DNA from 4 places in the Thalassotalea castellviae genome. Region 3 is predicted to be linked to each of the others. Evidence: predicted binding sites of a transcription regulator. Region 3 holds the regulator's gene; each other region holds the start of a gene.
The links. Region 3 encodes LexA, which represses DNA repair genes until DNA is damaged. Its sites were predicted from a motif close to TACTGTATNNNNATACAGTA; they were not measured.
Positions count from the first base shown of each region.

Region 1: the regulator LexA is predicted to act here: its motif matches at 1,768-1,787, upstream of recA (recombinase RecA).
Region 2: the regulator LexA is predicted to act here: its motif matches at 1,572-1,591, upstream of RM573_RS02890 (DNA-methyltransferase).
Region 4: the regulator LexA is predicted to act here: its motif matches at 1,415-1,434, upstream of RM573_RS15520 (DNA topoisomerase III).

Region 1 covers NZ_JAVRIF010000008.1:48,713-51,934, forward strand. The annotation lists gene RM573_RS13625 (mechanosensitive ion channel family protein) at 1-724, opposite strand, end outside; gene RM573_RS13630 (MlaC/ttg2D family ABC transporter substrate-binding protein) at 734-1,372, opposite strand; gene recA (recombinase RecA) at 1,836-2,864, shown strand; gene RM573_RS13640 (homoserine O-succinyltransferase) at 3,185-3,222, shown strand, end outside.
Region 2 covers NZ_JAVRIF010000001.1:661,899-665,120, forward strand. The annotation lists gene RM573_RS02880 (IS3 family transposase) at 1-691, opposite strand, end outside; gene RM573_RS02885 (hypothetical protein) at 767-940, opposite strand; gene RM573_RS02890 (DNA-methyltransferase) at 1,612-2,331, shown strand; gene RM573_RS02895 (DUF6575 domain-containing protein) at 2,315-3,222, opposite strand, start outside.
Region 3 covers NZ_JAVRIF010000005.1:191,354-194,575, forward strand. The annotation lists gene coxB (cytochrome c oxidase subunit II) at 1-852, opposite strand, end outside; gene lexA (transcriptional repressor LexA) at 1,410-2,033, opposite strand; gene RM573_RS11025 (GNAT family N-acetyltransferase) at 2,254-3,222, shown strand, end outside.
Region 4 covers NZ_JAVRIF010000010.1:108,636-111,857, reverse strand. The annotation lists gene RM573_RS15520 (DNA topoisomerase III) at 1-1,373, opposite strand, end outside; gene RM573_RS15515 (M14 family metallopeptidase) at 1,564-3,222, shown strand, end outside.

The DNA of each region.
Region 1 (3,222 bases), on a different contig from region 3:
TATCAGAAGTAGCGACTTGAATATGTGGCTCTGGACCTGCAATGTTGATATCTAAGCGATTTTCAATAAGCTGATTATATCGCATCGCAACATCTTTAAAGTCTGCACAATACACGTTTGCTTTTTCATATAATTGATCAATAAACTCAAATGGATTGACACTATCATCTCTTACAATAGTGAAATGGTGCATCGCATAGCGCTTTAAAAAATTGAGGTTTTTAATCACAGAAGTAATCAGCTGACTATTCGGTAAATAAAGTGTTTTACCCGTATATTGATAACTGTCTTTATCTACTTCTAATAAAGTCAGTTTTGCCCAGTCTGTTGAGTGTACTTCACCAAAATAATTACCTACTTGAATCCAGTCACTAATCCTAAATGGTCGACTCGATAAAATATAAACAAAGCCAATGAAGCATTGAATAAACTCACGAGTTGCTAAAACAATGGCAACAATAAAAGCGGCAATGGAAAAGGCAAACTTTTGAATTTCTTCCGACCAAATATTAAAGATCAAGACGATCATTAAAACGGTATAAATATTATTAACGATATTAATTTGTAATCTTTTATCGTGTTTAGACTTCTTTTTGATCACCTTTACTAATAGAAATTTCAATAAATAAAAAGCACTAACACACAGTAAAGTGATCACGAACTTATTGTTAAAAAAATTGGGTGTTAATGCCGTTAAATTACTAATGTTAAACCATAAGTCCATGTAAAATTTTTAAACCCTTTTATTGCTGAGTGATGAATTATTTTGTAGTTGTAATAACGTTTGCTCTGGCCCTAATTTGTTGAAACTTGAATTAATTTCTTTTTGTTTAGATTCCAGCATGCTAATACCTTCGACCACAATATCATAAAATAACCAAGTTTCATCGTGCAATTTAATCAGTTTTACTAAGGCTTTATTGGTTTTATTTTTACCAATAATTGTCATATTCACCATAGCCACTTTACCGCTTTTCGAAATTGAACTTTTACCAATATTAATTGCTTCGTTATTATACTTACTCAATAAATGGCTGTAAGTATCGATTAATTGATTGGTTAATTCAGTTCGGAATGCTTCTTTTTGCTCTGGAGATAATTTAGCTAAATGAAGCCCTAAGACTTTATGACTAAAATATTGCGTACTTACTTCGGGCAATAAATATTGCTTCAATACTTCGCGAATATTACTACGTGATAGTTGGTCGGCATTTTTTAATGGGATCAGCGCGGTTTCAATATTTGTAAAAACATTTTTTACTTTTTCTTCCGGTAAGTTGTCATTCGCTAATACGAAAGAAGAAATTAAAAACGTTAATAATATAAATATCAAGACGAAAATATTGATGTTTTTTTCAGTGGAATTTTTCATTTTATTTTTATTTAGCCAGTACTAACAAGTGCGGTGATTGTATGGGGAAATTGAAAACAGGCAAGCGCAATAAATTGTTTATATCAATCAAAAAAATTGATTAGCGGATAATAAGTTTTAATGAATTGCTGACAAATACTTTTTTAAATTCGTTAAAACTGATGAGTTTTGAGTCTGTTGTTTTGTGATGATAAAACATTTATCTTTTTACTGGTTAACAGCATGATAAATCTACTGTACAAACAAAAAAATTCAACTAAAAATGAAATAGTAACTTTTTACCTTGAAAACTTTAAAAGTTATTAACGTCTGAATTATACAATAAAAACAATGAATTAAAAGTCTCCGTTTTTTATTTTTAGTAAAGAAATAAAAATAATTGTAAAAAAGCTTGATACTGTACGACCATACAGTATACTTCGTCACATAAGTTAGTTTTTAGATATAAATTGTGGAGCACGAAATGGACGATAACAAAGAAAAAGCACTATCTGCAGCACTCAGCCAAATAGAACGTCAGTTTGGTAAAGGCTCAATTATGAAGCTGGGTGAAAACCGCAGTATGGATGTAGAAACCATTTCTACTGGTTCACTTGGATTAGATATTGCGCTAGGTGCTGGTGGTTTACCAATGGGTCGAGTTGTTGAGATTTATGGCCCTGAATCAAGTGGTAAAACCACCCTGACGTTGGAAGTTATCGCCGAAGCTCAACGTAATGGTAAAGTTTGTGCGTTTGTTGATGCTGAACATGCGCTTGACCCTATTTATGCTGAAAAACTTGGCGTAAACATTAATGAATTATTAGTGTCTCAGCCAGATACGGGTGAACAGGCGTTAGAAATTTGTGACATGTTAACTCGTTCTGGTGCGGTTGACGTTATTGTGGTCGACTCTGTTGCTGCCCTTACTCCTAAAGCTGAGATTGAAGGCGATATGGGGGATTCACACATGGGCCTACAAGCTCGCATGCTTTCTCAAGCTATGCGTAAGCTTACGGGTAACTTGAAGCAATCGAATACTATGATGATTTTCATTAACCAAATTCGTATGAAAATTGGTGTAATGTTTGGATCTCCAGAAACAACCACGGGTGGTAATGCATTAAAATTCTACGCTTCAGTACGTTTAGATATTCGTCGAATCGGTGCGGTTAAAGCAGGTGATGAAATTGTTGGTAACGAAACACGCGTTAAAGTTGTGAAAAATAAAATTGCTCCACCATTTAAACAAGTTGAATTCCAAATATTATACGGTGAAGGTATTAACAGCTTAGGTGAGTTAATTGATTTAGGCGTACAACATAAAATGGTTGAAAAGGCTGGTTCTTGGTATAGCTACAATGGCGACCGTATTGGTCAAGGTAAAGCAAATGCGACCAAGTATTTAACTGAAAAGCCAGAAGTTGCCAAAGAACTCGACGGTCGCTTAAGAGAGTTATTATTAACAAAAGCAACTGATAACGTTGAAAAAGAAGAAGCGGTTACTGAGTAATAAGTAGAAACAATTGCTTTAAAAACTCAAAATCAATCTAGAAAAACCATCACAACTGTGATGGTTTTTTTATCGGTTAATCAAGATGTTGCACGGTTTCATCTTATAAAAAGGTGAATATGCTAGTTAAATACTTAGATAAATAAATGAGCAATGAAAAAGTTATAAGAATTAACAAAATCATTTAGACGTCTATACGTTTAGAAGTTGACATAGCTAAAGTTAAAAGGCACAGTAGTGTCTATACTGTGTGTATGAAATATGCACACGAGTTTATTCGCTAAATGTTATGTTGAATGTCAGTGTTGTAGGTACTTTTTATGCCCATTAAAATCCCTAATGAATTACCGGCTTTATC
Region 2 (3,222 bases), on a different contig from region 3:
CACGGCGACTCATACTAGAAATTAATCCATGTTCTTTAAGTGAACATTGAAATGCTTCACATGTATATTGAACACCTTGATCGCTATGGAAGATAACATCATTATTAGGCTGTCGTTTGTTTACTGCTAATCGCAACGCTCTCGTAGTAAGTTCGCTATTTGGTTTGTCAGAGAACGCCCAACTGATCACTTTGCGTGAGCATAAGTCCATGATGACTGCTAAATATAACCAACCTTGTTGTGTTAGAATGTAGGTTATATTACCTGACCATAAGGTATTTAATTGCTCCGGGTTAAATTGTCGATTTAAATAATTCGGCGCAATGACTGATGCTTTTCCACCTGATGGGTAACGATTTTGTTTCGGTCGTTTAGCCACAAGTTTTAAGCGTTTCATCGATGTTCTTACTTTATGAATACCTAAGTTGAACCCCATAGCTTGTAGCTCTGTTAGCATTCTACGTTTGCCATAGGTGGCATCCATATCAACGTGAACTTGCTTCATAGCCGCCTCAAGCTTTATTTTTTCAGCATTAATGACGCTAAGTTTAGTACGGTAGTAAAACGTACTAGGTCCGATGGATAAACATCGACAAATTTGTTGAACATTACTCCCAGCCTTTTTCAGTTTTACAGCTATTTGTTGCCGTTGCTCATTTCCATTGCGAAAAAGGCCGATGCTTTTTTTAATAGCTGATTGTCACTTTTTAACTGTTTCACTTGTTTTTCTAGTTCTTGAATACGTATTTGCTCTGGCGTTAAAGCACTAGGTTTGGGGGTAATACCACGTTGTTATTTTTCTGTACTGAGTTACCCAACGTTGAATTGATGATAATCCAACATCCATCGCAGCAGCTGCATCTTTATGCTTGTAACCGTGGACAATAACTAATTCTGCGCATTCATGTTTAAATTCGGTTGATAATATTTTCTTTGGCATTTTGACCTCGTTATTTAAAGTAATAATACCTCTAACGAAGTCTCTAGTTAAATTGTACCGTTACAATTTATTGGATTGCAAAGCAATTAGGACATACATCGATAAAAATGATCGAAAAGCACTATGGTAAGTGGATGAATATGGAACGTTCAGATATGGCTCAGCAAGTTTCAGAAAAATTAGGTTTCATTGAAAATGCTCCAATAACGATCCAAAAAAGAATAGAGTGACGATAAAACATTGAAAAATAAAGAAAAAGAATGGCGGTGACGGAGGAAGTCGAAAAAGAAAACTAAAGAATTGATATAAAAGCAAACATATAAACATCACCCCCCGAAGTAGTACCATCAATGGTACATTAATAAAAAATCAGATGGAGATATTCGAAAAAACAGTATAATAATCTGTTAAATAATAACTCATCAATTAACAAATAAAACTTGTAGTACTACTAAAAAAACATCTAAACCTATGTTACCTTTATGCCATTAACATGAACTAATAAGTGAGCTCAAAAGTAACGGCATTTGGTTACTTTCTCACTCATTGTTATTTAAGAATAACCCTAATTGTTACCTCAAAATAATACTACTTAAAATGAGTGAGATTTTAATAAACTCATGTCATAATCAACTGTATAAATATACACGCAACTTAATATTGAGAATATAATGGCATCCAAGGAAGTTAATACCGAGAAAATGGAGAAAAAGTCAAGCTTCAAGATTGGCAATGAAGATGCAATTCAATGGCTAAAAAAACAAAAAGATTCTTCTATTGACTTATTAATCACTGACCCTCCATATGAGTCCCTAGAGAAACATAGAAAAATCGGAACAACTACAAGACTCAAGAACAGCAAAGCATCCAGTAACCAATGGTTCGAGATATTTCCTAATTCAAGGTTTGAAGAGTTGTTCAAAGAGGTCTATAGAGTCCTAAGTAAAAATAGTCATTTCTATTTATTTTGTGACCAAGAGACTGCCTTTGTTGCAAAGCCGATTGGTGAGCAAGCTGGGTTTAAGTTTTGGAAGCCACTTATTTGGGATAAAATGGCTATCGGCATGGGATATCATTACCGAGCTAGATATGAATTTATATTGTTCTTTGAAAAGGGTAAGAGAAAGCTAAGTGACTTATCTATTCCGGACGTTCTAGCTGAAAAAAGAATATGGAGGGGCTACCCTACTGAGAAGCCTGTGAATTTAGCGAAAACATTAATAATCCAAAGTTCAAGTGAGGGAGATGTAATCGCAGACCCGTTTTGTGGTGCAGGTTTCGTGGGGTGCGCTTCTGCTCATTTAAACAGGAATTTTATTGGTAACGACCTGTGTTCAGAAGCGGTTGATATCACTAAAGATAGAATTCAAAAAATTATGAATGAAGCTTAAATTTCTTTACCCATGACTTCAACGTTTGAGCTCTTCGCCTACTAGTGTTGTCGCTCAGGCCGTTACAGTTTTCAATTAAAAATTCAGCTGCTGAGTTTTCATCAATTTTAATAATTGAATCAACTCCTTGGTTTATCATCCAGATATGACCACATTCAGTCTCCTCAAATTGTCGTTGAATTATTTTTACAAATTCAGCGTCAGTCTCAGAGGTTAATGCTGCAGTTCCTACAGGGGTTAATTTAGAGTAATTATGCGTTAAAGATAATGAGCGACAAGCATCCCTATAATAACTAACCTGTCTATCAACTACCTTTAAGGCTGTTGCAGTCACGTATCCATACTTTTCTATAAGCATAAGATATCTTCTTAAAGTATCTAAATTATCAGCCTGAGGAACCATCGAGCTATCCAAATAGGAACCCAGCCTTTCATCAACTTCCTTAATCAAATCTTCTACATACTCTGCACTGAGTTCAATTATTGTTTCTGTGGACTCTTCATCTATCAACTGAATTTTTAAATCATTTGATAGCAATAAATCAAACAATTTTCTCACAGTCCTTAAGTCAACTTCCCTCTCATCAAGAGCCGCCAAGAAGTCATCTTTTACAGATATTTTTGATAAAATTTCATAGCCTTCCAATTTCAGCTGTTTAGCGTTATCAGCTTTAACTCTATAGACGAATGAACCTGTAATAGCATCCTGAGGAAAAAACTTCGTAGATAAATCAAACTTTTTCAAATAACCTTGACAAAACTCACCAAAAGCCTCTGAAGCTTTATTTAATATCCCTGAAACTATCTGTGCATTATTATTCTTTGCAATTCTAATTCTGTGTGTATGCGCTCTCTTCCCATCATAATTTACATTTTCCCTGATGAACACCT
Region 3 (3,222 bases):
GCCTGTAGGTTGATGACAAGCAGCACAATAAGCCGTGTAAGTAGTTTCACCTAATTGCATTAATTCTTCTTTAGAGAGTGAAGCATTTAAAGAAGCAGCCTCTGCAGCAGCGGCATTAGCGATTAATTCATTTTGTTCATCAATCCAACGGGCGTAGTCTTCTTCCGATTTAACTTCAACGACAATCGGCATAAAACCATGATCTTTACCGCAAAGCTCAGCACATTGGCCTCTATATATTCCTGGCTCAGGTACTATCGCCCATGCTTCGTTGATAAAACCAGGGTTAGCATCTTGTTTAACGGCAAAATCTGGCACCCACCATGAATGAATCACATCATCAGAAGTGATCAAAAAGCGAATTTTTTTATTAACCGGTATCACCAAATGTCTATCAACCTCTAAAAGATAATTTTCACCTTTTGTTTCGCCAACACCATTTTGGTTTTCATATTGTCCACGAGGAGTCGATAAAACAGAGTAAAACTCAATGTCTTGGTCAAAATATTTATAGTGCCATTTCCACTGAGAGCCAGTGACTTGAATAGTGATATCAGAATTATCGTTATTTTCCATGCTAACGAGTGTTTTCGTTGCGGGTACCGCCATGCCGATTAAGATGACAATAGGGATAACTGTCCACAGAATTTCCACCTTGGTACTTTCATGAAAAGTTGCTGGCTTTACCCCCTTTGATTTGCGATGGAACATGATTGACCAAAACATCGCCCCAAAAACCACAACACCAATTGCAGTACAAATATAAAGCGCAAACATATGAAGACCATATACTTCCTGACTTATATCAGTAACACCTTTGGTAAGATTTAACTGTTTATCTGCCCAAGCCATACTAGGAACTAATAGCCCTAGGAATAGCCAACTTAGGTTACGTCTCTTCACTCGACATCTCCTCCACCCTTTCTAAGTTTTAAAATCTTTAATATCATTAAAAAACGAATATCTTGATTTCTTTTAGTTGTTTTTGTTGTTATTTTTTCTGGCTATTTTTTAACCACTTAAAGTGCGCCTTATTATTATTTTTGTTCAATTTCTGTCCTAGAATTACTTAAATCTTGATCTAGGTCAATTCTTAATTTTCTTTAATAAAAGTAAAAACACTAACAATTACAATAGAGTATCAACTCTAAAACGTTAAAAAGTCCATTTTATATAGCCTGACGCCATAGGCTAAAAATCAAGCAATTGCTCTAATAAAATAATATCAGGTAGAAATGAGGGTGAATATTTTTTAATCAAAAAACAATCTAGTTTGAGAATACTAAGATTAAATAAGAATTATTCTTTATAAAAGTTCGGCTAAAGCATGAAAAGTGACAAAAAGTAAAAAATTGCTGACTTTTATTAAAAAGAGGAGAACAAAAGTCAGCAATATGGAAAAGTTAAATTTACATCCAGTCGGCAGAACGAATAACTCCTACAGCTATGCCTTCAACATTAAAATGTTGCGAAGTTAAATCAACTTTTATCGGTGAGAAATCTTCATTTTCAGCGTGAAGATAAACAACATTTCCTTCACGTTTAAATCGTTTTACCGTTACATCTTCATCAATTCGCGCAACAATCACTTGGCCATTTTGCACGTCAGTCGTTTGATGTACCGCTAATAAATCACCATCGAGAATGCCTATATCTTTCATACTTTCGCCATTTACTCGCAATAAATAATCCGCTGCAGGGTGAAATAAATTACCGTCAATTTTATAGTTATCTTCAACATGTTCTTGCGCCAGAATAGGTTCTCCTGCCGCAACACGACCAATTAACGGTAAGCCTTCTTCTTCAGTAAACTGTTCCGCTAAACGAATACCGCGCGACGTGCCAGGTAGCATTTCGATGTAACCTTTTTTAGCGAGTGCTTTTAAATGCTCTTCGGCGGCATTGGCAGATTTAAAACCGAAAAAATCGGCAATTTCAGCGCGCGTGGGTGGCATACCCGTTTGAGAAATATTTTCTTTAATAAGATCAAAAATTTGTTCTTGGCGTGGTGTAAGTGGTCGTAGGTTAGTCATTCGACAATTTCCTGTATATACTGACAGTTATAACTGTTAGTATATACAGGCTGTAAATAAACGCAACCCTGACTAGTCAAGTAAAAAACTTAATCGAGATATCAGACATAATGCTATATAAATGAATGAGATAAAAACCTCTCTATTCGCCATTGGTTATTATATCTGAAAGCAAAATCAGCTATGCTTAGCCAACGTTTCACTTAAAAATACGAGCCACGTGAAAGCAGAATTTCATCATAGTATTAATGATATTGCCAAAAACCAATGGCAAGCCGTAGAAAACTCTTTATGCCCACTGATGCATTATGAATTTTTCAAAGCGCTTGAAGATAGTACGTCTATTTGTATTAAGACTGGTTGGCAGCCTCATCATTTAACCTTATCTACTGATAAAACAATTCAAGCAATTATCCCGTTATATATTAAACAACACTCATGGGGCGAGTATGTGTTTGACTGGGACTGGGCACAAGCTTATCAGCACAATGGTTTAGATTATTATCCCAAGTTAGTCAGCACTATTCCTGTTACCCCCATTCCAAATGACAAGCTCCTAAGCGAAACGGTTGATTATCTGCAAATCATAAAAGTACTGATTGAGTATTGCCAGCAAAATGATATCAATAGCTGGCACTTGTTGTTTATTCCTGAAATTTCTCAAGCTGCTCAAGAAAAGTTACCTGATGACGTATATCTTCGCCATACGGTTCAGTTTCATTGGTTTAATCGTCAATATCAAAGTTTTGACCATTTCCTTTCAACATTTACCGCCAGAAAACGTAAAAACACCTTAAAAGAACGCCGTTCAATTGCTCAACAAGATGTTCAGGTTAAGCGGTTTGTCGGTAAAGACATTACCAAGAAACATTTAGATTACTTCTATTTAACTTACCAATTAACTTATTTAAAAAAAGGTCATCAGCCGCACTTAAGCTATGCTTTTTTTCAACAAATTTTTCAAACGTTACCGGATAATATTTTACTGGTAATCGCGAGTCGAGATGATCAATATATTGCTTGTTCATTGTTCTTTTATGATCATCAGCATTTATATGGTCGTTATTGGGGCTGTAGTGAATCAGTGAAAAATCTTCATTTTGAGCTTTGTTATTATCAAGGCATCGAATTTTGCATTGCTAATAAATTAGCGATGTTTAATCCAGGCACACAAGGTGAGCATAAAATA
Region 4 (3,222 bases), on a different contig from region 3:
TTTTTATTTTCCTTTTTATACAAACACTTCCAGCCAATTTGCTTCGGGACATTTGCACTCGCTGTGAATAAGCCGCCGGCAATATCTAGGTCAACTTTCGTATGGTTATATAAATAAGCTGGATAGAATTGAGCAAGATATTGTCTGGTGATCAGTTGATAAACGTTCTTTTCAAAACTGTTTAAGGTGATGTTTTGTGACGGCTTTTCTGTAGGTATAATCGCGTGATGAGCTGTTATTTTTTTGCTATTCCAAGCCTTACTTTTTAATACCGAGTTGGCATTAATAGCGGCCTCGCTCAAGGGGCCATCTAATTGCGATAAATGTTTTAAAATAGTCGTTGCTTGTTGGTGCTGTTCGGCTGGTAAATATCGACAATCGGATCTAGGGTAAGTGATCAATTTATGTTTTTCATACAGAGTTTGGCAAACGTCTAACACCAATTTTGCATTCATTGAATATTGCGTCGCGGCGGCAATTTGCAGAGCAGAAAGGTTAAAAGGCAAAGGTGGTGGTTGCTGTTTTTGTTCTTTTTTAACCGTGCTAACCTTCGCTGGTTGATTTGTAATACGCTGGATAACGTTTTCAGCGAGGCTTTTTACTAGCACACGGCCTTCATCGTCCATATAAGGCTGGCAAGCTGCACTCGGTTGCCATGTAGCGATAAAGCTTTCGCTATTTTTTGTCTGAATATCTGCGGTTACTTGATAGTAAGGTTTGGCAACAAACTGGTTAATTTCATCATCTCTGTTGACCACTAAACCTAAAATAGGGGTTTGTACTCTACCGACCGACAACACGCCTTGATAACCTACTTTGCCGCCTTGAATGGTGTAAGCGCGGGTTAAATTGATACCGTATAGCCAATCGGCTCTACTTCTTGCTAAAGCAGACACGGATAAAGGCATAAATGCAGTATTGGATTGCAATTGTTGTAGCGCTCGCTGAACGGCCGAACGATTTAAATCACTGATTAATAACCGTTGAGTTCGCTTTTTTTTATCTTCATCAACATTTAGGTAATCGATAACTTCATCAATTAATAATTGTCCTTCCCTGTCTGGATCTCCCGCATGGATCAATTGGTCGGCTTGTTTGACTAATTTTCGGATGACGCTAAGCTGACTTTTCGTTTTATATTTGGGTTTCAGTTGCCATTTATCGGGAACAATCGGCAAGTGATCTAATTGCCACCTTTTATACTTGTCGTCATAATTATCAGGATCGGCTTGCTCTAAAATATGCCCAATACACCATGAAACGACATCACCATTGCCCACTTCGATAAACCCCTGATGTTTTTTATGAGGTTTTGGGAGTGCATCGGCAATTGCACGACCTAAACTGGGTTTTTCAGCAAGATAAAGCTTCATGAAATCGTTAAACTTTGACAAATAAGCATAGTGTAATTTAATACTGGTTATATATCCAGTTGGTTGGGTTTTTTAATAAAAAATAAGGGTCATTTATAACGACTTTATCCGTTTGTCAGTTTTAGTGTTGATAAAATACAAACTTAACGATAGGTTAGTGGCATCTTTTTTTCTTCGGACTTTTTATCACATGATATTCAAATATTTATCATTTATTTGCTCAGTACTGATTACTTTGCTTATTTCTGTAAATTCGTTTGCTAACTCAGCTTCAAGCAAAATGTGGCCAGGTAGCGAATACCGCGATTCTATCCCTACTTTTGAGAAAGTACTGGGCTACGAGGTGGGAGATCGCATTACGAATTACTCTGATATGCTGCGATATTTTGAAGCATTAGCAAGCGCTGAACCGACAAAAATAAAGCTGCTTGAATATGGTCGAACGTGGGAAGGACGAAAGCTAATATATGTGGCGATAGGTAACGCTAACAATATTGCAAACCTTGATGACTTTGCCAATAAAATGCAGCAGTTGTCAGACCCTCGAAAAACCGATAAAAAAACAGCGAAAAAACTAATTACTCAATTACCTGCTTCAGTATGGCTAGGCTATGGTGTTCATGGTAACGAAATAAGTAGTACAGATGCGGCAATGATGATGGCCTATCATTTATTGGCGGCACCTGATGAACCTACCAATCAAAAGATTTTAGCCAATACCTTAGTGTTTATTGATCCTCTACAAAACCCCGATGGGCGTACTCGCTTTACCAGTCGTTACTATTCAACGGTTGGTATGCAACACAGTGACGATCGTTTAAGTGCCGAACACAATGAGCCATGGCCAAGTGGTCGTTCCAATCATTACTTGTTTGATATGAACCGAGACTGGTTAGCCATCACACAACCTGAAACAGCCGGTAGAATTAAAACAATCAATAAATACCGTCCATTAGTGGTGATTGATTTGCATGAGATGGGCGGTGATCAAAGTTATTACTTTTCACCTTCCGCTCAACCGTTTAATCCTCATATGACCAAAACGCAAATAGATAATATTGCTATTGTCGGTCGCAATAACGGTAAACACTTTGACCGTTTAGGTTTTGACTTTTTCACCCGTGAAATATTTGATGCTTTTTACCCTGGTTATGGCGATAGTTGGCCAACCTTTTATGGTGCGTCGGCCTCAACCTATGAAGTTTCTTCATCAAGAGGTGAATTATATAAAAAGAAAACCGGTGAAGTTTTAACGTATTTTAATACCGTGCACCGTCATTTTGTGGCTTCTGTATCAACGGCTGAAGCAGTATCAGAAAATCATCAAAAGTTATTAAATGATTATTACGATTATCAAGTAAATGCAATTGCTGCAGGTAAAGATAAAAAAGAGCGTATTTATATTTTACCTAATCAACGTAATAAAGCAGGTACTCATCGCCTAGCTACGTTAATGGCACAACATGACGTTGAAGTGCATCGAGCGAAAAAAGCATTTAAAAGTTGTGGGAAAACCTACCAAGCGGGTGCTTACTTTATTGATTCAGCACAACCGAAAGGACGCTTTGTCACAACAACCTTTAGTAAACAAGTCGATATGGACAGTAAGTTCATAAAGGAGCAAGAGCGTCGTCGTAGTCGAAAACTACATGATGAAATATACGATACAACAGGTTGGTCATTACCGTTAATGTTTGATGTTGATGTCGAGCATTGCAATAAAGCGATAAAAGTAACGACTGAATTTGTGAAAGCTGATGATCACCTTGTTGGCCATGTATCAAATATTGATGCAACTGTTGGCTTCGTCGTTGAGTGGGGTGACATGGCGGCAGGTCGTTTTTTAACG